One region of the Arthrobacter sp. ISL-69 genome, then DNA from elsewhere that is predicted to be linked to it. Evidence: riboswitches for the same ligand, from Rfam matches in the RefSeq annotation. Region 1 holds a riboswitch; each other region holds the start of a gene.
The links. A riboswitch is a leader RNA that binds a small molecule or an ion and turns the genes downstream of it on or off. The one in region 1 is predicted to bind S-adenosylmethionine.
Positions count from the first base shown of each region.

Region 2: another riboswitch for S-adenosylmethionine. It lies ahead of J7I79_RS02700 (DUF1737 domain-containing protein); the one in region 1 lies ahead of J7I79_RS12055 (homoserine O-acetyltransferase).
Region 3: another riboswitch for S-adenosylmethionine. It lies ahead of J7I79_RS10850 (aminotransferase class V-fold PLP-dependent enzyme); the one in region 1 lies ahead of J7I79_RS12055 (homoserine O-acetyltransferase).

Region 1 covers NZ_JAGGPO010000017.1:187,784-195,600, forward strand. The annotation lists gene J7I79_RS12040 (LysR family transcriptional regulator) at 1-199, shown strand, start outside; gene J7I79_RS12045 (zinc-dependent alcohol dehydrogenase family protein) at 207-1,325, opposite strand; gene J7I79_RS12050 (MFS transporter) at 1,345-2,727, opposite strand; gene J7I79_RS12055 (homoserine O-acetyltransferase) at 2,897-4,048, opposite strand; SAM riboswitch class IV at 4,061-4,176, opposite strand; partial or broken gene J7I79_RS12060 (O-acetylhomoserine aminocarboxypropyltransferase/cysteine synthase family protein) at 4,314-5,292, opposite strand; SAM riboswitch class IV at 5,333-5,448, opposite strand; gene J7I79_RS12065 (VOC family protein) at 5,607-6,245, shown strand; gene J7I79_RS12070 (CPBP family intramembrane glutamic endopeptidase) at 6,369-7,136, opposite strand; gene J7I79_RS12075 (histidine phosphatase family protein) at 7,230-7,817, shown strand, end outside.
Region 2 covers NZ_JAGGPO010000005.1:357,592-365,408, forward strand. The annotation lists gene J7I79_RS02685 (PLP-dependent cysteine synthase family protein) at 1-933, opposite strand, end outside; gene J7I79_RS02690 (aromatic amino acid ammonia-lyase) at 936-2,522, opposite strand; gene J7I79_RS02695 (NtaA/DmoA family FMN-dependent monooxygenase) at 2,527-3,822, opposite strand; SAM riboswitch class IV at 4,066-4,179, shown strand; gene J7I79_RS02700 (DUF1737 domain-containing protein) at 4,193-4,516, shown strand; gene J7I79_RS02705 (rhodanese-like domain-containing protein) at 4,513-4,923, shown strand; gene J7I79_RS02710 (O-succinylhomoserine sulfhydrylase) at 4,924-6,132, shown strand; gene J7I79_RS24875 (methyltransferase family protein) at 6,396-6,842, shown strand; gene J7I79_RS02720 (nuclear transport factor 2 family protein) at 6,989-7,381, opposite strand; gene J7I79_RS02725 (hypothetical protein) at 7,481-7,804, opposite strand.
Region 3 covers NZ_JAGGPO010000015.1:220,484-228,300, forward strand. The annotation lists gene J7I79_RS10830 (DoxX family protein) at 1-148, shown strand, start outside; gene aroA (3-phosphoshikimate 1-carboxyvinyltransferase) at 155-1,531, shown strand; gene J7I79_RS10840 (ribosome small subunit-dependent GTPase A) at 1,521-2,636, shown strand; gene hisN (histidinol-phosphatase) at 2,748-3,560, shown strand; SAM riboswitch class IV at 3,753-3,866, shown strand; gene J7I79_RS10850 (aminotransferase class V-fold PLP-dependent enzyme) at 3,901-5,328, shown strand; gene J7I79_RS10855 (class I SAM-dependent methyltransferase) at 5,392-6,165, shown strand; gene J7I79_RS10860 (metal-dependent transcriptional regulator) at 6,197-6,910, shown strand; gene J7I79_RS10865 (CrcB family protein) at 6,971-7,390, shown strand; gene J7I79_RS10870 (CrcB family protein) at 7,387-7,755, shown strand.

The DNA.
Region 1 (7,817 bases):
CGCGGGCATCGGCCTGCTGCCGAACTTCATGGTGGCGGACAACCCGGACTTCGTGCCGGTGCTGCCCGAGCTGTTCCAGCGCCAGCTCCCCATCTGGGCGGTGGCGCGTCCGGAGTCGCTGCGCTCGGCTTCCGTCCGGGCCGTGGTGGATGCGCTCAAGGCGGAAGTGTCAGGCCGACAGGCAATCCTGGCAGCCTGACACTTACCTACGCCTGGAACAGCCGGCGCACCACTTCGCCGGCTGCCAGGGCATCGAGGCCTTCGTTGATTTCGGCCAGCGGCCTGGTGTCCGTGTGCAGCAGTTCCACGGGGAGCCGCCCGCCCCGCCAGTGGTCAAGATACAGCGGAATGTCCCGTTCGGGGACGGCATCTCCCATGTAGGAACCGAGCAGCCGTTTCCCGGCACCGGCGAACTGCAAGGCCCCCACCGTCAGTTCCGCGGACGGTTTCGGCAGGCCGACGGAGACGACGGCGCCGCCGCGCGTTACGAGGTCCAGGCACGATGCGATCACCCCGGCGGACCCAACGGCCTCGACGGCGACGTCCACGCCGTCGCCGGTCGCCTCAGCGACCAGCCGCGCGGCGTCACCCGGGGTTCCCACAGCCGTAGCACCGCAGTCCAGGGCGAGCTGGTGCTTGCCTTCGTTGGGGTCGATGGCAATGACGGCGGCGGCGCCGGCCAGGGACGCGGCCATCACGGCGGAGAGCCCGACGGCGCCGAGTCCGAAAACGGCCACTGACTGTCCGGCGGTGACCGCCGCGGTGTTCAGCACGGCTCCCATTCCGGTGAGCACGGCGCAGCCGAACATGGCCGCAACGGTGTCCGGGACGTCGTCGCCGATCACAACGACGGATTCCCGGGCCACCACGGCATAGTCCGCAAAGGCTGACACCCCGAGGTGGTGGTTGATCCGCTCCCCCGCCGGTGTCCGCAGCAGTGCCTCACCGTGCAGGAGGTCACCTGAGCCGTTGACCTCCGCGGCGCGGTGGCACAGGGCCGGGCGGCCCGCACGGCACGCCCGGCAGTTTCCGCAGCTGGGGACGAAGACCAGCACCACGTGGTCGCCTTCGGAGACGTCGTCGACGCCCTCGCCGACGGCCACCACCCGTCCCACGGCCTCATGGCCGAGCGCCATCGGCAGTGGCCGGACGCGGGAGCCGTCCACCACCGAAAGGTCCGAGTGACACAGGCTGGAGTAGGTGATGGCAACGCCGAGCTCGCCCGGCCGCGGTTCGGGCTGGTCCAGTTCCTGGATCAGCAGCGGACGGGCTGCGGTGTAGCCGGTTCCGGCGGGAACCGTGGCGTAGAGGACTGCCGCTCGCATGGAGGCTGTTTCCTTGCTCTTACTTCTTGCCGGAGGCAAGAAGGTCCGCCGTGCCCTGGGCGTCCGCGGCATCGACGTCGTGCAGGGAAATGCCGCGCGTCTCCTTGAGGAAGTACACGGAAACCGCCGTCACGATGCAGGCGCCCAGCAGGTACAGCGCCACCGGGGTGGAGGACTTGAAGCTGCTCAGCAGGGCGGTGGCGATGATCGGAGCCAGCGAACCGGCCACGATCGAGGTGACCTGGTAGCCCAGCGATACGCCCGAATACCGCATCCGGGTGGGGAACATCTCGGCCATGATGGACGGCTGGCCGGCGTACATCAGCGCGTGGAAGAGCAGACCGATGGTGATGGCGGCAAGGATGATGAGGTCGTTCCCGGTGTCCATCATGGGGAAGGCGAAGAAGCCCCAGGTGCCGCCGAGGATCGCACCCGCCATGTACACCGGGCGGCGTCCGAATGCGTCCGACATCTTGCCCACCATGGGCACTGCACAGAAGTGGATGAAGTGTGCCACGAGCAACAGGAGGAGGATCCTGGACGTGTCAGTCTGGACCACGACCTTCAGGTAGGTGATGGAGAACGTGACAACAAGGTAGTAGAGAATGTTTTCCGCGAACCGCAGGCCCATGGCGGTGAAGACACCGCGCGGGTAGCGGCGGAAGACTTCGGCAACGCCGTAACCCTTCTTTTCCACGGTGACTTCCTTGCGGGCCTCGAGGAAGATGGGGGCGTCCTGGACCTTGGTGCGGATGTAGTAGCCGACGATCACGATCACCGCGGACAGCCAGAAGGCCACGCGCCAGCCCCAGCCGAGGAAGTCGGCGGAGGACAACGTGGAGGAAAGCGTGAACAGCACGCCGGTGGCCAGGAGGTTGCCCATGGGAACGGCGGACTGCGGCCAGCTGGACCAGAATCCGCGCGACTTGCTGGGGCTGTGTTCGGCTACGAGCAGGACGGCGCCGCCCCATTCACCGCCGACGGCGAAGCCCTGCGCGAAGCGCAGGAACACCAGCAGGGCCGGAGCCCAGTAGCCGATCTGCGCGAAGGTGGGCAGGCAGCCCATGGCGAAGGTGGAGACGCCCACCAGGATGATGCTCAGCTGGAGCAGCTGCTTGCGGCCGAACTTGTCGCCGAAGTGGCCGAAGACGATGCCGCCGATGGGGCGGGCCACGAAGCCCACCGCGTACGTGACGAAGGCGGCAATGATCCCGTCCAGTTCCGTGCCGGAATTGGGGAAGAACATCTTGCCGAAGACCAGGGTGGCCGCGGACGCGTAGAGGAAGAACTCATACCATTCGACAACGGTGCCGGCCATCGAGGCCGTTACCACCTTCTTCAGCCCGGAGGCCTTGACGTCAGTCTCATCCGTGCGCCTTGCGGCAGAGTTTTGTGTGCTCATTGTGAACTCCTTCGGCGTCTCCGTCGACACCATGTGGACCATTCCGTAGGGACGCGTGTGATGTGCACCACCAACGCGTCGGTCCCCTAGAGTATGGGCTCACATTGCCGCAGGCTCAACGCCCTTTTCTGCAGGACAGCTCTGCATAAATGCACATTGAGCCGGCGGGCTACGCGAAGAAGTTCTGCCGAAGCTGGGTGTTGAGCTGGCCGATCTCGGTCAGGAATCCGTCGTGGCCGATGGGCGCCTCGATCACGTGCACCGGCACTTCACCCGGGAGCGCAGCTGCCAGTTCGTGGGACTGCGCGGGGAAATACAGCCGGTCAGTGTCCACGGCTGCAATGAAGAACTCCGCCGTGGACTGTGCCAGCGCCTCCGTCAGCGAGCCGCGGCCCCGGACCACGTCGTGGCTCATGAGCGCTTCCGTGATGGCGATGTAGCTGTTGGCATCGAACCGCCGGACCAGCTTGGTGCCCTGGTGGTCCAGGTAGCTCTCCACCTGGTAGCGGCCGCGATCCCCCAGCGAGACTGCCTGGAGCGGCGCTTCGCCGCCCTGGGCACTGCGGCCGAAGCGGGTCTCGAACTCGTTCGCGGAGCGGTACGTGATATGCGCAATCCTGCGGGCAAGGGCCAGGCCGGCTTCCGGCTCGGCGCCGCCGTAGTAGTCGCCGCCGTTGAAGTTGACGTCCTGGCGGATGGCGAGGGTCTGTGCCTGGGCAAAGGCGATCTGCTCGGCGGTGCTGCTGGCGCCAATGGAAATCACGCCGCAGCGCCGGACCCGGTCCGGGTAACTGACGGCCCATTCCAGGGCGCGGGCTCCGCCCATCGATCCGCCCAGTACCGCGTACCAGCTCCCGATGCCCAGGGCGTCTGCCAGCCGCGCCTCGGCCGCCGTCGTGTCCCGCAGGGTGACCAAGGGAAAGCGTGAGCCCCACGGCTTCCCGTCCGGAGCAGGAGTGGAGGGGCCGGTGGAGCCGTAGCAGCCGCCCACGATGTTGATGGAGATCACGAAGTACTTGTCGGTATCAACCGGCGCGCCCGGACCGGCAAGCTGCTCCCACCAGCCTTCCTCGTCACTGGCTCCCCTCGTCACGTGGGTGCTGCCGGTCAGCGCGTGCTGCACCAGCACGGCGTTGGAGCGGTCCGGGTTCAGCGTGCCCCACGTTTCGTAGGCGAGGGTAACGTCGGGCAGGTGCCCTCCCGCTTCGAGGTCAAGGCCGCCGATGCTCAGGAACTTGACGGTGCCATCAGGAACTGTGTTGGTTTTCACTTCGTGAACGTTTGTTTCGGGTACACCGCTGCGGGTGACGGCAATCGTCATCTGAGGACCTCTTCTTCGCGCTTGCCCGCCGCCAACTGGCCGGCAGGCCAGGTCTTCACCCGGGGCACCCCGCCGCGGAAGGAGGGTTGCCGGCCAGCAAGCCGGGGCTGTCGCTGGCACTCATGACCTGTAGTGAGTCTACGAAATGCGTCCCGGCAATGGCGAAGATTGTGACACCAATATGACTCCCGGCGTCGAGGCGCCGGGAGTCATACGGGGTCAGCACTGCGGCGGCGGGCCCTCCCGCGCAGCCGCCGCCGTTCCCTTAGGCGCCTTTGGCGGCGCGGAAACCGGCGTCGAGGTCAGCGATGATGTCATCGATGTGTTCCAGCCCCACGGAGAGCCGGACCAGACCCGGCGTCACGCCCGCCACGGCCTGCTGTTCGGCTGTCAGTTGGCTTTTCGTGGTCGACGCCGGGTGGATGACCAGGGAGCGCACGTCACCGATGTTCGGCACATGGGAGTGAAGTTCCAAGGCGTCCACGAACCGCCTGCCTGCCTCGGCCCCGCCGGCGATGTTGAACGAGACGATGGCGCCGGTGCCCATGGGCCCGTACTTGCGGTCGCGCTCGTACCAGGGGCTGGACGGCAGCCCCGCATAGGCGACGGATTCGACGTCGGACCGGGCTTCGAGCCATTCGGCGACGCTCACTGCGTTGGCAACGTGAGTTGCCCGAGTCCACGATCACTCCGGCAATCGCACTGCCGTGGCCGCCAAGGTACTTCGTTGCCGAGTGGACCACGATGTCCGCGCCCCACTCCAGCGGCCGGATGGGGTACGGCGTGGACAGCGTGTTGTCCACGATCAGCGGCACGCCGGCTTCATGGGCGGCGGGCGAGACCCCCTCAATGTCCAGGACGTCCTGGCGGGGGTTGGACACCACCTCGGCGAAGAACAGCTTGGTGTTGGGCCGGACTGCGTCCTTCCACTGCTGCAGGTTGTCCGGATCCTCCACGAACGTCACGGAGATGCCGAACTTCTTCAGGGTGTGGGCCAGCAGGTTGTACGTGCCGCCGTAGAGGCTGGGGCTGGCCACCACGTGGTCGCCGGCTTCGGCGACGTTGAGGATGGCGAACGTTTCGGCAGCCTGACCCGAGCTGAGCAGGAGGGCTGCAGGGCCACCTTCGAGGCTGGCCACGCGCTGTTCGACGGCGTCCTGGGTGGGGTTGCCGATCCGCGTGTAGATGGGCGCAAGCTCGGCCAGCGCAAAGCGGTTGGCTGCACTTTCGGCGCTCGGAAACACCAACGACGTCGTCTGGTAGATCGGCAGCGCCCTGGCACCGGTGGCACGCTTGCCGCCCGGCGGATGCCGGAGGGCCAGGTCCTCACCCGGGGCACCCCACCGCGGAACGAGGGTTGCCGGCCAGCAAGCCGGGGCTCAATGCTGGCGCTCATGACCTGGGCCCAGTCTAGGAACGTGAATATGCGCGAACAGCTTTGTGACGAAGGACGTCAGCCGTGCGATTTCGTGCGCTTCAGGCCGGCCCGGGAGGACATCCCATCAAGGTTAGGGGAACCTTAGCTGAGAGCTCCATCACAAAGTGCCAAGATGAGGGCATGCGCATGGATCACGTCTCTTACGCCTGTGAACAGGATGGCTTGGCAGCCACCACCGAACGTATTTCGTCCGCCCTCGGCGTCGAAGCCGTAAAGGGCGGGGTGCACCCCCGTTTCGGCACCCGCAACATGATAATCCCGCTTGCCGGGCACAAATACCTGGAGGTCGTGGAGGTCCTGGACCACCCGGCATCCGACAAGGCTCCCTTCGGACAGGCTGTCCGGGCCCGCTCGGCAGCAGGCGGCGGTTGGATGGGCTGGTGCGTCGAAGTGGACGACCTGGCACCGTTCGAAGAACGCCTGGGCCGTTCAGCCGTCAACGGCAACCGCAAGTTCCCCGACGGCCGCGAACTCGTCTGGAAGCAGATCGGCATCCTGGGCCTCATTGCGGACCCGCAGGTGCCGTACATGCTCAAGTGGGAAGGTGATCCGGACCTTCACCCGTCCAACGCCTACCCAAGCAACGTCAAGATGTCCAGCCTCACCATTGCCGGCTCTGCGGAGCGGGTCACGGAGTGGCTGGGCGAACCGGTGGAAAGGCCGCTGGAGGATGTCGCAGTGAACTGGGTCGCCCCGCACGGGACGCCGGGAATCCTCTCCGTCACTTTCGAAACCGCCTCCGGGGCAGTAATCATCTGATCCTGATCCACCGTGTGGTCCGTTACGGGCCACGGGCAGCGTGCTGCCCCTGAACTTCGGCCGCTATCAGCGGGTGCCAAGGACGTCACCCACCGATAGCGGCCGAATCCTTTTAACGGACGGCTAGCCCAGCCCGATGGCCTTGCCGAAGAGGCTGAAGCCGACGAAGGCCACGATGTCCAGCAGTGCGTGGGCGATCACCAGCGGCATAACGCGGCGGGTCTTGGTGTAGATCCAGGCAAACACGACGCCCATCACGGCGTTGCCGATGAAGGGGCCGAAGCCCTGGTAGAGGTGATAGCTGCCCCGGAGCATGGAGCTGGCGAAGATGGCCAATGGCATGCTCCAGCCGAATTTGCCGAGCCGGTCCAGCAGGTACCCCACCACGATGACTTCCTCGACGATGCCGTGCCGTACGGCGGACAGGATCAGCACGGGGATGGTCCACCAGTAGGCGTCCAGTGCGCTGGGAATGATGGCGGTGGTGATGCCCAGCGCCCGGCCGGCGGCGTAGAGCCCCAGGGACGGAATGCCGATCAGCGCGGCGAGGCCCAGCCCCTGCAGCAGGTCCTTGCCGGGACGGGCGAAGTTGAAACCCAGTCTGCGGAAGGCCGAAGCACCGGACTCCCCTGCCGGCCGGTGCTCGGTGAGGAAGTAGATCACCAGCAGCACCGGCACCAGCGCGAACACAATGTCCAACAGCTGGTACGTGAGGTCGAAGTATTCGCGGGTGCTCTGCGAGCGGTTAAGGGTGGAGGTGCCCTCCGCCAGGGGTGCGCGCGTCAGCTTGTCCAGCAGTTGCACCACCGAATACACGGCGGACTGCCCCAGCGACAGACCCAGGACAATCCAGACTTCAATCCGCAGACGACGGCGGGAGGGAACCAGCATGTTCCTATCTTGCCTCCACTTTCTGGTTCTTTCCTGTCCGCGGCGTGCCGACCCTCCGCGGCCGCTCCCCTGCCGGGCCTATGCTTGGAGTTTATGAGTGCGCCCGGAAAAATCATCATGATCCGGCATGGCCAGTCCGCCGCCAATGCCGACACCTCCATTTATAACCGGGTGCCCGATTACCGGATACCGCTGACGGAGCTCGGTCTGGAACAGGCAAAGGCCGCCGGTGAGCAGGTCCGGCGGGAACTGGACGGGCGGCGGGTGTGTGTTTACGTCTCGCCCTATCTCCGGGCCTACCAGAGCCTCGAAGCGCTCAACCTGGGATCCCTCGTGGAGCGGGTCATCGAGGAACCCCGGCTCCGCGAACAGGACTGGGCGAACTTCCAGATCGCCGGAGAGATCGAGGACCAGAAGGAACTCCGGAACGCCTACGGCCACTTCTTCTACCGGTTCCGCGAGGGTGAATCGGGCTCGGACGTCTACGACCGGATCTCCTCCTTTATGGAGACACTCCACCGGCACTGGTCCAAACCGAACTACGCCCCCAACGCGCTGTTCGTGACGCACGGGCTCACCATGCGCCTGTTCTGCATGCGCTGGTTCCACTGGTCCGTGGAGTATTTCGAGTCCCTCAACAACCCGGACAATGCCGAGGTGCGGACCCTGGTGCGCACGGAC
Region 2 (7,817 bases), on a different contig from region 1:
AGCCACCACCACCGAGCCGTGCGGTGCGGCGAGCGCAACCCTGAGGGCGGCCGCAACGGTAAGCCCGGACGACGGGCCGAGGGACAGTCCCTCCTCGTTCAGCAGCCGGTGCTCCGTGGTGTACACCTCGTTGTTGGGAACGCGCAGGAAGCGGTCCACGACGCTGCGGTCAAAGATCTTGGGCCACTCTGCTTCCGGCCAGGAATTTCCCACACCGTCCACCAGGATTTCGCCGGGGTGCCCGCCGCTGTACACGGAACCAACGGGATCGGCGGCGACCACCTCAACATGGCCTCCCGTTTTCTCCTTCAGGTACCGGCCGTTTCCGCTGATGGTTCCGCCGGTGCCGATTCCTGCCACGAAATGCGTTATTTTGCCGGACGTCTGCTGCCAGATCTCCGGTGCCGTCCCTTCGTAGTGGGCCAGCGGGTTGGCGGAGTTGTCGAACTGCTGCGGCCGCCAGGCACCGGGAAGGTCCGCCGTGATCCGGGCCGCGACCGCCCGCGCATTCTCGGGTGACTCTGACGGTGCGGTCCAGTCTGTCACCACCACTTTCGCGCCATAGCGGTACAGCGCCGCGAGCTTTTCGGATGAGATGGTGTCCCCCGTCACGACGACGACGGGATGCCCGGTCAGCGCGCCGATCAGAGCCAGTCCTATCCCGGTGTTCCCCGACGTGCTCTCCACAATGGTTGCCCCCGGCCGGAGCTCGCCGCTGCGCTCAGCGGCGCGGACCATGCTCAGGGCCGTCCGGTCCTTGATGGAGCCGCCGGGATTGTCGGATTCGAGTTTGACGTAGACGGTGCTGCCCAGGCCCTTGCTGAGGACGTTCAGCGGCACCAGCGGCGTGTTTCCCACCTGCGCCAGGACGGCCGCGGCGTCCGCCGCAACATCAGCTTCCTGAACCGCGTGCCTGCCTGTCATTGTGCTCATGGCTACCTTTCCGCCCCGCCGTTGTGGTCACCGTTCAGGGCACGGCCCAGCACGGTTCCCACGGCGCCGTTCAGTTCGATGCGCGCCTCTTCCACCAGCGCCGCCGCCGGCAGGTGCCGGGCCAGCAGGCCCGAAAGGCGCTCGACGACGGCGCCCGTCCCCTTCCCCAGCGGCCGCACCGCCCGCGCTTCGGCCCCGCCCAGCAGGTACGCGGCCGTGAGTGCCTCGATGGCGAGTAGCTTTTCAGCCGCGTCCACGGAGCGCTCCAGGAGTTGGAGTGCCAGCGGAGCCAGCGTTGAGTGGTCTTCGATATCCGCGGACAACGTGGGCGCCCCGAGGGTCGCCGGCGCAGCGAGGACCTTGAGCTCGGACAGCAGGCCGGCTGCCGAGTACCAGAGCAGACCTGGCAGCTCTTCCGGTTCCAGCGCGGCACCGTTCCTGGCGGCCTCGAGGTGACGCTGGCGGATGCGCCGCTGCGGCGGGTAGAGCTTGGCGATCCGCCGTTCGCTGCTGATTCCCAGATGGGCCAGCCCAAGGCGCAGGCCTTCGAACGCCAGCGCAAGCTGCATGGGCTGGAAATTCCCGCCGGACACCATCCGCCCCGAGCCGAGATCGGTGAGGGGGTTGTCGCCGCGGCCGTTGAGCTCCACCTCCAGGGCGTCTTCCAAGGCGGTAGCCTGCCACCGGAAAGCTCCGTGGGTCTGGGGTGCGGCCCGGAAGGAGAGCGCGTCCTGCACTGACGCCTCCCGCGTCGGGTCCTCCAGCCATCCGCCCTCGAGCAGCCGCCGGACATTGCCTGCCGTGACCGCCTGGCCGTCTACCGCCTTGGCCGCCTGCACCGCCGGCGAAAACGGGCTGAGGTTGCCGCCGCCGTCGTGCCTTGCCGTTGCCTCAAGCGACAGCGCAAGCGCGATGTCCGCGAGATCGGCGAGCCGCAGGATCCGGTGCAGCACCAGCGCGCCCACCCCGATCGAATAGGAGTTGGAGCTGACCAGGGCCAGGGCCTCGCCGGGTGCCAGTTCCAGCGGCGCCAGCCCGGCGTCCGCAAGGGCCTGCCCGCCGGGCACCAGCTTCCCGTCCGGCGCCACCGTCTGGCCTTCCCCGATGGCGACGGCGGCCACGGCGGCGAGGTGGGTCAGGTCGGCCGAACCCACGGACCCGTCGCGCGGGATGGCGGGGACCACTCCCCTGTTCAGCATTTCGGCATAGAAGCGGGCAGTTTCGGGCCGGACGCCGGAGCCGCCGCGGCTGAAGCCCACGAGCCGTGCCAGCATAACGGCCCGGACCTCGTCCCGGTCCAGGGGGTCGCCCACACCGCTGTTGTGGTACCGCACCACCTGCACCTGGTAGGCAAGGATCGATGTGTCCTCTACAGCGGTGTCACGCCCGGAACCCAGCAAGGTGTTGAGGCCGTAGACGCGGTGGCCGGACTCGATGGCCTGCTGCACCACCTCACGCGAGAGCCCGATCAGCCCCAGGGCGTCAGTACTCAGGACGAATTTCACCGCCGGATCGGCCGCTGCCTCCGCGACGTCCCTGGCGCGCAGGTGGGCCGTGCCGATCAGGAAGTTGCCGCTGCCGTTGCCCATGGGCCTAGAAGTCGCGCAGGTTCCGGCGGAAGCCGCCGTCACCATAGCTTGTTCGGAGCAGCCCCCGGCGCCGCAGCACCGGCGCCAGGCGGTCCAGCACCCCGTGAACCGTGGCCGGGTCCACGAAGCCGGAGAACAGGAAACCGTCCCCGCCCACCTGCGCCCCAGTCTCCTCGAGGTAGTCCGCAATCTCTTCGGCGGTGCCGATGATGCTGTCCCCGGCGCCGCCGCTGCGGGCCTGCAGGAGTTGGCGCAGCGTGGACCCGGGCGGACCGGCCTTGGCGAAATGGTCCAGGGTGCCCTGGTTGCTGTTCGTGGTGAGTTCGGGGAGCGGGGCGTCGAGGTCGAACTGCTTGAAGTCGATCACGGAGAGGTAGGAGATGGAATTCAGCTGGCTGTCGATGTCGCGCTGCGTGAGCTGCCGGCGCTGCTCCCGGAGCTCCTCAGCTTCGGCGCGGGAACCCACCACGGTGGGTTTGAGGACGTACAGCACCTTGACATCGTCGGCGTTCCGCCCGGCCGCGGCTGCCTCGGCGCGGATCGAATCGCGGTACGCCTTCATGCCGTCCACACCCCTCGCCAGGGCAATGGCGACGTCGGCGTTGCCGCCCGCGAACGCCTTGCCCCGCGGGGACGCGCCGGCCTGGACCAGCACCGGTTCCTCGGGCAGCGGCGCGGTGTTCAGCGGCCCCCGGACCTTGAAGAACTCGCCGTCGTGGTTGATCGGGTGGACCTTCGTGTGGTCCGCGAACACGCCCGCTTCCGCGTCCTCCAGGATGGCGTCCGGCTCCCAGCTGCGCCAGAGCCTGCGCACCACGTCCACGAATTCCTCCGCCTTCTCGTAGCGGAGGTCATGCTCGATCTGCTGGTCCAGGCCGTAGTTCTGCGCGGCAAGATCGCTGCCGGAGGTCACCACGTTCCAGCCCAGCTGCCCGTTGGAGAAGTGCTGCAGCGTCGCCAGCAGCCGCGCAGCTGTGAACGGCGGGTAGAAAGACGCGCTCACCGTGGGAACAATGCCGAGGTGTTCCGTGGCGGAGAGCAGGTACGGAACCAGGGCCAGCGGATCGTGCTTGGGTGCGAAGGACGCCTGGGCCAGCGACACCTTGGCGCTCCCGCCGTAGGTGTCCGGCACGGTGAGTGAATCCTCGATGATGAACAGGTCCAGCCCGGCCCGTTCGAATTCCCGCACGGCGTGCTGGTAGAGCGCCGGCTTTTTCCAGTCGTAACCGATGCCGTAACCGGGGGCGCCCCAGCCTTGGACGCCAAATCCGTGACCCACAAACCAACCGAAGTGCAGCATGGGACTGACTGTATTCCCGTTGGATCTGTTCACGGCTGCCTGATTTCATCCGGCGTTACAGCGGTTCGTCTCCCGTCATTATCCTCCCCGCATTGGCATTTGTAACCGCAACACGGGGTCACGTACAGGCCGTTAGTCACCCCCAATTAGCTCCGACGTAATGGCGCATCGCGCGTGGTCCCGTTACGGAAGATGACGACGACGGCGGTGCGGGCCGCCGTCGTAAGTGCTACGTTTTTGGGGAGTAATGAGAACCGGTGCCAAGCCCTGACTGGCCGGTCGGCAACCCTCCCTTTCGCGGCGGGGTGCCTCAGGTGAATACTCGGCATATCGATATTCGAGCTGCAAGCGTGAGAGAAGGAGACCCGTCGTGTCTGACGCCCCCGCCCAACTGGTTCCGGCCGCCGCCCCGGCTGCCGCTGCCCAGGACCAGCCCCAGGAAAAACTGGCGTACCGGCTGATCACCGGCCCGGATGACCGCTCGTTCTGCGAGCGCATCTCCGCGGCGCTGGCCGAAGGCTACGTCCTGCACGGGAGCCCGGCTGCAACGTTCAACGGCGCCAGCGTGATCGTGGCGCAGGCCGTGATCCTGCCCGCGGCCATCGCCACTGCCGACGCAGCCGTGGCAACTGCGGTGGACGAACTGGACTTCGACGTCGAGTTCCCCGGCGACGCTTTCGAGGGGCACGCGTGAGCTACGCCGGAGACCTGAGCCCCCAGGACGCCTGGGCCAAACTGGAACAGGGCGCCGTCCTCGTGGATGTCCGCACCGAGGGTGAGTGGGCGCACATCGGCATCCCGGACACCAAGGCCACGGAAAACGATCCCCTTTTTATCCAGTGGACTTTCCCGGGCGGGATCCCCAACCCGGAATTCATCAACCAGCTGAAGCAGCAGGCCCCGGAGGACACCGGCGTCGAACTGGTGTTCCTCTGCCGTTCCGGCGCCCGGTCGGTCGCCGCAGCCATCGCCGCCACGCAGGCTGGCTTCACCGCCTACAACGTCCTTGAAGGCTTCGAAGGCGAACCGGACCGTTGGGGCGAGCGCACCGTCAACGGCTGGAAGAACCGCGGCCTGCCCACCAACCTCGGAAAGAACTAAGTGACCTTCAACCCCGATGCCGCCGGCTGGAGCCCCGACACCCAGGCTGTCCGCGGCGGCCTTGACCGCACCAATTTCCAGGAAACCACCGAGCCGATCTTCCTGAACTCCGGCTTCGTGTACGAATCCGCGGCAGCTGCCGAGCGCGCCTTCACGGGCGAGGACGAACGGTTCGTCTACTCCCGCTACGGCAACCCGTCGGTGGCCACCTTCCAGGAGCGCCTCCGGCTGCTCGAGGGCACCGAGGCGTGCTTCGCGACGGCGTCCGGCATGTCCGCCGTGTTCACGGCACTGGGCGCCTTGCTCGCCGCCGGCGACCGGGTTGTGGCTGCACGCTCGCTGTTCGGCTCGTGTTTCGTCATCCTGAACGAGATCCTGCCGCGGTGGGGCGTGGAAACGGTGTTCGTCGACGGACCGGACCTGGACCAGTGGCGCGCCGCCTTGGCAGAGCCGACGACCGCCGTGTTCTTCGAGTCGCCGTCCAACCCCATGCAGGAGATCGTGGACATCGCCGCGGTCAGCGAACTGGCGCATGCGGCAGGGGCAACGGTAGTGGTCGACAATGTCTTCGCCACTCCCCTGCTCCAGCGCTGCGGCGACCTCGGCGCCGACGTGGTGGTGTACTCCGGCACCAAGCACATTGACGGCCAGGGCCGGGTCCTGGGCGGCGCCATCCTGGGCACCAAGGAGTTCATCGACGGCCCGGTCAAGCAGCTCATGCGCCACACCGGACCGGCGCTTTCCGCGTTCAACGCCTGGGTACTGGCCAAGGGCCTGGAAACCATGGCGCTGCGCGTCAACCACTCCTCGGCCTCGGCCCTCCGCCTGGCCGAATGGCTCGAAGAGCAGCCCGCCGTCAGCTGGGTCAAGTACCCGCTGCTGAAGTCACACCCGCAGTACGAACTGGCAGCAAAGCAGATGAAAGCCGGCGGGACCGTGCTCACGCTGGAGCTGTCGCCGTCCGCGGGCCGTACGGCGAAAGAGGCCGCCTTCGCGCTGCTGGACTCGCTGCGGATCATCGACATCTCCAACAACCTCGGCGATGCGAAGTCGCTCATCACCCACCCCGCCACCACCACCCACCGTGCCATGGGTCCGGAAGGCCGTGCGGCCATCGGGCTGAGCGACGGTGTGGTCCGTCTCTCGGTAGGACTCGAGGATGTTGACGACCTGATCCGGGACCTGGAACAGGCACTGAAGCGGATCTAGCCGTGTCCTGGCGGACGCTGGCCTCGAATATTCCGCTACCGGAGCAGAACCTGCTAGGCATAGCCGCCGGCCTGCTGCTGCAGCGCGTCCTGCCCTTGCGCCTGGACGGCGGGACGAACCGCGTTGCGCCGGGCACCGGGCGGCCGGGCACGCGGCGGCCACACGCCGGCGGGCAGCGCCTCGCCGGGCAAAAGGTCATTGGCCTCGGTGCCATGGCAGCGGGGTGCTTCGTAATCGGCTGGTCTTGGGCAGCCGCCCGCGGGATGCGCCTGGCGGACCCCAGCGTGCTGGTCGCTTCAGGGCCCTATGCGCTCTGCCGCAACCCGATGTACGTCGGATGGTCCCTCCTTCACCTAGGGATGGGCCTGGTGCGGGATGACGCGTGGACTATAGCCGCCCTCCCGTATTCGGCCGCCGCGGTCCACCGGCAGGTACTCCGTGAGGAGTCGCTGCTGGCGGACAAATTCAGCGACAGGTTCGGGTGCTACGAGCGCTCCGTGCCGCGGTACATTCCTGCGTTTGTCAGCCGTGGACGAGGATGGTGTCGATCAGTTGGCCTAGCTCGGGTGCATCGGATGCGGATGCGGAGGGCGGCCGCGGCGGCGCCCTCCATTTCGGCGTCGCCTTTCCCGACGGGCGGAAGACCACGACTTCCCAGCTGCACCCGGGAATGTTTGACGGCTCAGAGACAGCGGCAGGGCCGGTCCTGATGATGGCAGGCGGCGGCTCCGAAAAGTGCAAAACTACCGGGCCGGGCAGTGACACCGGCCGTGCGATAACACTGGGCTGGGCAACAACATCACTGTTCTGGGCAGTGGAAGGCGCGATGGGCGCCCTCACTGCCCGTCATGTGGGGCTATGCCCAGAAGGCGTCGCCCTTGGCGGTATCCTGGAAGAACTCCCGTCCCTCGGTGATCTTGCCGTCAGCCACCCTGAATGCGATTACGCCGTCCTGGTCCAGGGACCGGCCGCCGCTCTCTGCCTGGTTGTGCTGCACCGCAACAGTGCTTGTTTCCCCTCCGATGATCTCCTCAACGGTCACCTTCAGGTTGCCTCCTGAACGGGCGCCGAGTTCACCGAAATAGGCCAAGATGGCGTCGCGACCCTCCTTCTTTCCGGATAGCACGCCGTCTCCGGCGACGTGCCAGACTGCGTCCTCCGCGAATATTTCACCAAGGGTTGCCGTGTCACCTGCGCTGAATGCCTCGTATCCGCGCCGGACCAGTTCAACATTCTCCTGGGTTCCCATTTCGGGCACCTCTCCGTCATCATCGTCGGGTAATTCCCGGACGGACTAAGGCTATTCCCAGCCAATATGCTTGTCGATGGATCCCGGAAACAGCAGTGCCTAGGTGTCGAGCTCCCAGTGGATGCGGATGGCATCGGCAACGGGCGCGGCGGCGACATCCACCGTGAAGGCCACTGGCGCGGTTCCGGTCTCCTCGATAACGGTGTCGTGATAGACGCGGCCGCAGGCGGGGCACAGGGTGTAGAGGTCCTCGTCTTCCGGCCACGCGGCCAGTCCGGCAGGCACTGGCGTGTCCCCGCCAAGGTGGACCGGCATGCCTTCGGAGTTGGCCTGGATCAGTCCTTCATCGCCCACAGTGTTACCGCATACACAGGTGATGGTGGTGACATCATGGCCGGTGACTTGGGCGATTTCGGTTTCCATTGCGCGCTCCGGG
Region 3 (7,817 bases), on a different contig from region 1:
CCTGGCCTGGCGGGCCGAGCACCTGGCCGCTGATGCCCGCAAGGGTGCCAGCCACCTGACTTCGGACGTCCGCAAGACCACCGGCAAGCAGCTCAAGAAGGCCGACAAGGCTGTCCGCAAAGCCGTGGACCACGCAGTGAAAGCATAGGCACGAATGACAGGCACGGCCCCCACCACCCCGGCTCCCTCAACACCTGCGGACGGAACCCACTGGCCCGCACCGTTCGCCGAAACACCGGTCAACGCGACGGTTACCGTCCCGGGCTCCAAGTCGCTGACCAACAGGTACCTTGTCCTTGCCGCCCTGGCCGACGGCCCGTCCCGCCTCCGCGCACCCCTGCATTCGCGCGACTCCGCACTGATGATCCAGGCCCTGCGCCAGCTGGGAGCCGGTATCCGTGAGGTCCCGGGAGACGGCTCGTTCGGGCCCGATCTGGAGATCACTCCACTCAGCCCGGACGCGGCGGCGGCCGGTACCGCCATCGACTGTGGCCTCGCCGGTACCGTGATGCGCTTCGTCCCCCCGGTGGCTGCGCTCCGCAACGGCACCACCGTATTCGACGGCGATCCGCACGCCCGCAAGCGGCCCATGAACACCATCATCGAGGCACTGGCTGCCCTCGGCGTTGAGGTCACTGCCGCCGACGGGACGAGGCCGACGTCGCTTCCCTTCGTAGTGGAAGGCACGGGCGAAGTGCGCGGCGGCCACCTGGTAATTGACGCGAGCGCATCATCGCAGTTCGTGTCGGCACTGCTCCTCGTGGGCGCGCGTTTCACCGAGGGCCTGCACCTGGAGCACGTCGGCAAGCCCGTGCCGAGCCTGGACCACATCAACATGACCGTGGCCGTTCTGCGCGAAGTCGGCGTGTCCGTCGACGATTCCGTCCCGAACCACTGGATCGTGGCACCCGGCTCCATCCGGGCGTTCGACCGCCGCATTGAACAGGACCTGTCCAACGCCGGTCCCTTCCTCGCCGCGGCGCTGGCAACCGGCGGCACGGTCCGCATTCCCAACTGGCCAACTCCCACCACGCAGGTGGGCGATCTTTGGCGCAGCATCCTGGCAGAGATGGGGGCCAGCGTCACGCTGGAGAACGGGACACTCACGGTCACAGGCGGGCCCGAAATCAAGGGCGCAGACTTCGCCGACACCAGTGAACTGGCGCCGACAGTGGCCGCCTTGTGCGCGCTGGCCACCGGTCCCTCACGGCTCACCGGCATAGCGCACCTCCGGGGCCATGAGACGGACAGGCTTGCCGCCCTCGTCACCGAGATCAACCGCCTGGGCGGGGATGCCGAGGAAACAGCCGATGGCCTGGTGATCCGGCCCGCGAAGCTCCACGGCGGCGTCGTCCACAGCTACGCCGACCACCGCATGGCGACGGCGGGGGCAGTCCTGGGCCTCGCCGTCCACGGAGTCGAAGTCGAAGACATCGGCACCACATCCAAGACCATGCCGGACTTCCCGCAATTGTGGGAAGCCATGCTGACGCAGCTTGGCCGGCAGACGGAACAGGCCAGTGGGGCGTAGCACCGGTTCCTGGGACGAGTCCGATATCCGGATCCGCCCAAACAAAAAAGGTACTCGTCCCCGGACCAAGGACCGGCCCAGCTATGACGACGCCGTGACCGGACGCATCATCACCGTGGACCGCGGCCGCTACACGGCTGTGGTCGGCGAGGATACCGGGAACGAACGCATTGTCATCGCGGCGCGGGCGCGCGAACTGCGCCGTTCGCCGGTGGTGGCCGGTGACTTCGTGTCCCTCGTCGGCGATGTCTCCGGCGAGTCGGACACCCTAGCCAGGCTCGTGAAGATCCAGGACCGCCACACGCTCCTGCGGCGCAGCGCCGATGACACCGACCCGATCGAACGGGCGGTGGTCGCGAACGCCGACCAGCTCGTAGTGGTCGTTGCCGCCGCCAACCCCGAACCGCGCACCGGTTTTATTGACCGCGCCCTGGTGGCGGCCTACGACGCCGGGATCGAGCCGCTGCTCCTCGTCACCAAGGCGGACGTCAAGGACCCCACCGAACTCCTGTCCAACTACAGGCACCTGGACTTCCCCGTGATCATCAGCAGGACCGCCGATGCGGCCGCCTCGGGAATCGATGCGCGCTCCGATGACGGGCTGTCCGCCCGGCTCGACGGCGACGCCGTGTCGCAGCTGCGTGCCCACCTCGACGGCAAGGTGACGGTCATGCTTGGCCATTCCGGGGTGGGCAAGTCCACCATGGTCAACGCCCTGACCGGCGCAGAGCGCGCTACCGGAGGCGTCAACGCCGTCACCGGGCGGGGACGGCACACGTCGTCGTCGGCACTGGCCCTGCGGATCAGTGACGCGCCCGCCGGGAGCTGGATTATCGACACACCGGGCATCCGGTCATTCGGCCTCGCGCACGTGGACCCGGACCGGATCCTCCGGTCCTTTCCCGATCTCGAACCCGGAACGGATGCCTGCGAACGCGGCTGCAAGCATGACTCCTCCGCCGTCAACTGCGGAGTGGACGCCTGGGTGTCCGAAGGGCACGCAGGGCCGTCCGGCGCAGCGCGGCTGGCGTCACTGCGCCGCCTGCTCGGCACCGATCCCCGGATGGACGCTCAGGAAGCCAAGGAGCTCGGCATTGTTTCGTAGCGCCGTTTCGCCGCCTGTGCCCGCGGCCACGCCACGGTGCGGGTTCACGGGCAGCACGGTGCAGGACGTGGCCTCCCAGCCGGCCGGCCGCAGAGACGGTAGTTTGGAAGCATGACCCAACCCGCTTCGAGCTACAACGATGACCTGCGCCTCGCCCATGTCCTGGCCGACTCTGTTGACTCCCAGACCATGAGCCGTTTCAAGGCGCTGGACCTTCAGATTGAAACCAAACCGGACCTTACCCCGGTCACGGATGCTGACAAGGCAGCTGAAGAATCCATCCGCGGACAGCTCTCGCGCTCCCGTCCGCGCGACGCCGTCCTCGGCGAAGAGTTCGGCAGTTCCGGGCATGGTTCCCGCCGCTGGATCATCGATCCGATCGACGGCACCAAGAACTTCGTCCGTGGCGTGCCTGTTTGGGCCACCCTGATTGCCCTCGTGGATGAGGGCGAACCCGTGGTTGGCCTGGTCAGCGCGCCGGCACTGGGCAAGCGCTGGTGGGCCGCGAAGGGCGCCGGCGCCTACATGGGGCGGTCGCTTGCTGCGGCCACGCGACTGAAGGTCTCGAACGTGTCCGAGCTTTCGGACGCTTCACTCTCCTACTCGAGCTTGGGCGGCTGGAAGGAACGCGGCAACCTGGACGAGTTCCTCGGCCTCACCGAGGAGGTCTGGCGGACCCGCGCCTACGGCGACTTCTGGTCCTATTGCATGGTGGCCGAGGGTTGCGTGGACATCGCGTGCGAGCCGGAGCTGAACCTCTACGACATGGCCGCGCTGGTGCCGATTGTCACCGAGGCGGGCGGCCGCTTCACGTCCTTGGAGGGAGTGGACGGCCCCTTCGGCGGAAACGCCCTGGCCACCAACTCGATCCTCCACTCCGAAGTCCTCAAGCGGCTGAACCCGGACCTCGACGACCTCCTCTGACCGGTGCACCGCGCTGGAACCCGGTGCGGACGCTTAGACGGACTGCAGAATAAACGACGGCGGGCACCCCTCCCAAGGGGTGCCCGCCGTCGTTTATTCGGCTGGAACCCGCTTCTCCCGGCATGCGTAACAAACGGCTTAATAATTGGCGTGGCTTTCCCGCGGCGCCGCGAATGTCCTAATCTCGAAACAGGTCACGAGTGCCAGCGCGAAACCCCGGTTTGCTGGCCGGCAACCCTCCATTCGCGGTGGGGTGCCCCGGGTGACGACCAGGCCGGTCCGGAACGGACCCGGCAAGCGCGGATCCCCGGAGTGAGGGGTCCTTTACAGTGAGGTCCCCATGACTACTGCCACTTTCCCCGCAAACCCCGGAACCACGTCCGCGACGGCCGCAGGCCTCCTCGACGAACGCTTCACCATTGCCAAGCGGCCGCTCTCGGCCGTCACCGGTGCCGAGATCCAGGCTCCGCTGATCCAGGGTGGCCACGTCCGCTACGCGAACCTGGACTATGGAGCGTCCGCTCCGGCCCTGTCCGTCGTGTCGGCCTACCTGAACGAAATCCTGCCGTACTACGCCAGCGTTCACCGCGGCGCCGGCTACGCCTCGCAGATCAGCACCTCGGTGTACGAAAACTCCCGGAACATCGTCCGCGCATTCGTCGGCGGGAGGACTGACGATTCCGTCATCTTCACCAGGAACACCACGGACTCCCTGAACCTGCTGGCGGGCTGCCTGCCCGTGGCAGACGGCCGCCACACCGGTGAGGTGCTGTATCTCGACATCGAACACCACGCCAACCTGCTCCCCTGGCAGGGTGTGCCGCACCGCAGCGTTGTTGCCGCTCCCACGCTGAGCGCCACGCTCGAGAACCTGCGCTCCGAGCTCAGCCAGGGCGACATCAGCCTGCTGGCCGTAACGGGCGCCTCCAACGTCACCGGTGAAATCCTCCCTATCCGCGAGCTGGCCGCGCTGGCCCACGAACACGGCGCAAGGATCGTTGTGGACGCGGCACAGCTGGCCCCGCACCGCCGCATCGACATCGCGGCGGACGACGTCGACTACCTCGCCTTCTCGGGCCACAAGCTGTACGCGCCGTTCGGCTCGGGTGTCCTCGTGGGCCGGCCGGACTGGCTCGACGCCGGCACACCCCACCTTGCAGGCGGCGGAGCCGTCCGTGAGGCCCGGCTGGACTCCGTCAGCTGGGCTACCGGACCGGCGCGGCATGAGGGCGGGTCGCCCAACGTCCTTGGTGCAGCCACGCTGGCCCGCGCCACGCAGGTCATCGGTGCGCTGGACCAGGAGCTGTGGCACGCCCACGAGACCGCCATCAGGTCCTTCCTCGTTGAAGGCCTGCGGAAGATCGACGGCGTTACGGTCCACCAGATCTTCAGCGACACCGACCAGGCAACGGACACCATCGGCGTGGTCAACTTCTCGGTCGAGGGCTACGACGCTGGCCTCGTGGCCGCCTACCTTTCCGCGGAACACGGTGTTGGCCTCCGCGACGGCCGCTTCTGCGCCCACCCGCTGCTCAAGCGCTTGGGCCTTCCGTCCGGTTCGCTGCGTGCAAGCTTCGGCGTCGGGTCCAGGCTGGAGGACGCCCAGCGCCTGCTGGCCGGCATCGAGGAACTCCGCCGGACCGGTCTCGGCTGGGACTACGTGGTGGACTCCGGCCGCTGGGTGCCGGCCAACGACACCCGCAGCTACCCGGACTGGGCACCCAACACCCCCGGCACCGCGGGAGCAGCACCCTGCACCGAAGACTAAGGGCCCGGCGTTTGCGGTAAATTCGAGGGGTAAGTAATCCAGCCTGCCCGAAGGAGACTGCACGTGGCACGGGGAGGCCCCAAACTGCACCACCAGCGCCGGTATGAACTCGGACAGAGCTTCCAGGACGGTGGTGAGCGCTATGACCGTGTCCGTCCGGGCTATCCTGCCGATTCCGCGGACTGGCTGATCCGAAGCGTCAACGGGACAGGCGGGGCCGCCAAGGCCGCCGACATCGGAGCCGGGACGGGCAAATTCACCGCCCTGCTGGTGCAGCGTGGTCTCGCGGTCTCCGCAGTGGACCCCTCACCGGACATGCTCGGCCAGCTGCGGCTCGCCCTGCCGGGTGTTCCCGCGGCGGAGGGCACCGCAGAGGCGACCGGACTCGCTGACAGTGCGTTCGACGTCGTAAGCGTTGCCCAGGCGTGGCACTGGTGCGACCCCCTCCTTGCGAGCACGGAACTTTCCCGCATCCTCCGCCCCGGCGGCGTGCTGGGGCTGGTCTGGAACCAGTTGGATACGTCGGTCCCGTGGGTTCACCGGCTCTCCCGGATCATGCATGCCGGCGATGTGCACAAACCGGACTTCCGTCCCGCGATCGGGCCGGAGTTCACCGGGCTTGAGAGCCACCTGACACGCTGGAAAGATCCGGTGACCACCGAGGACATCGTGGAATTGGCGAAGTCCCGCAGCTATTACCTTGCCGCCGGTGAGGGCACCAGGGCCAAAGTCCGGGACAACCTGGACTGGTACCTCCACGAGCATCTGGCCCACTCGCGCGGGGACGTCGTCGGGCTCCCCTACCTGACCCAGACCTGGCGGGCGTTCAAAGCATGAGTCCTGCAGACAAAGCGGTAGGCTAGGACCCGTGAAGACCAGCGCGCCCTCCTCCTCCATCGAGGACTACGTCAAGGTCATCTACTCCTTCACGGAGTGGCAGGACAAACCCATCACCTCCTCGCAGCTGGCACAACGGCTCGGGGTCGCGAACTCCTCGGTCTCGGAAATGGTCCGCAAGCTCAAGGACCAGGGCCTGGTTGACCACAAGCCCTACAGCGCCATCACGCTCACAGCCGACGGCATCCGGCTGGCGCTGTCCATGGTTCGGCGTCACAGGCTCATTGAGACCTATCTCGTCCAGGAACTCGGCTACAGCTGGGACGAGGTCCACGACGAAGCCGAGCTCCTGGAACACGCCGTCTCAGACACCTTCATAGAGCGGATGGCCGGCAAGCTCGGCAATCCGCTCCGCGACCCGCACGGTGATCCCATCCCCGCAGCAGACGGCACCGTCCGCATGCCCCGCGCCCACCGTATGAGCGAGCTCGACGAGGGCCACACGGGCCGGATCACCAGGATCAGCGACGAAAACCCCGATCTCCTGCGCTACCTGTCCGCAGAGAAGATCAACCTCGATGCAGACATCGAAGTACTCGGCCGGAAGCCCTTCGGCGGCGCCCTCGTGGTCCGGATCGGCCCGGCGGGCGCCGACCGCGAATTCGACCTCGCCGATGAGGTTTCGTCAGCGCTGTGGGTACACAGCGACACGGGCCATGCCGGATGCCGGCTTGCGGACGCCTGAACGCGTGCCGCCCGAATGGATGCCACCTGTATCGGTACTGCCTGTAATGGTGCTGCCTGAATGAAGGGTGTCGCGGGTCCGGGTTGGCGCGCCTGGGCGGCGGTAGCCGTCGGGGCGCTCGTTGGGACGGAGCTCCGCTACGGCCTGGGCGCGGTCTTCCCTGAAGCCGCCGGAACGCTCCCCTGGACCACCCTGGCCATCAACGTCAGCGGCAGCTTCGTCCTCGCGGCCCTCACCACGCTCTGGATGGCACGGCCGACGACGGCCTTCTGGCTGAGGGCCGGGATCGGACCGGGACTGCTGGGGTCCTTCACCACCTTCTCGGCGGTGGTCTTCTCCGTTGACCAGCAGGCACGTTCCGGCCAGCACGTGACGTGGCTGATCTATCTCGGACTCTCGCTGATCCTGGGGCTCGGCGCTGCCGCCGCGGGCTGGAAGGCCGGCAAGGCCTTAAGCGACTGGACCGGAGGAGCCTCATGACAGCTGTGCTGGTGGGTATTTTTGGCGTTGCCGGGGGCTTGCTCAGGTTTTCCATCGACACCTGGTTCGCGCACCGCACCGGCACGCGCCGGCACTGGCCCTGGGCAACACTGCTGGTCAATGTCACCGGGTCACTCATCATCGGCCTTTCCGTGGGCGTCAGCGGACGGCTGGGGCTCGGCGAGGAATGGCATGCCGCGGTCGCCACGGGTCTCGCGGGCGGCCTGACGACGTTCAGTTCCTGGACCACTGCAACCATCCGGCTTGTCAGTGAAGGGCGGTACCCGGCGGCGGCGCTGAACGTGGCTGTCAATCTCGTCGCAGGGCTCTCCGCGGCGGCGGCAGGCATAGCCCTCGCGGGCTGACAGGCACGGTCCTCCCAACCGACGTACGCAAGCAAGCGTTCCGCCGTCTGAATATGTGAATC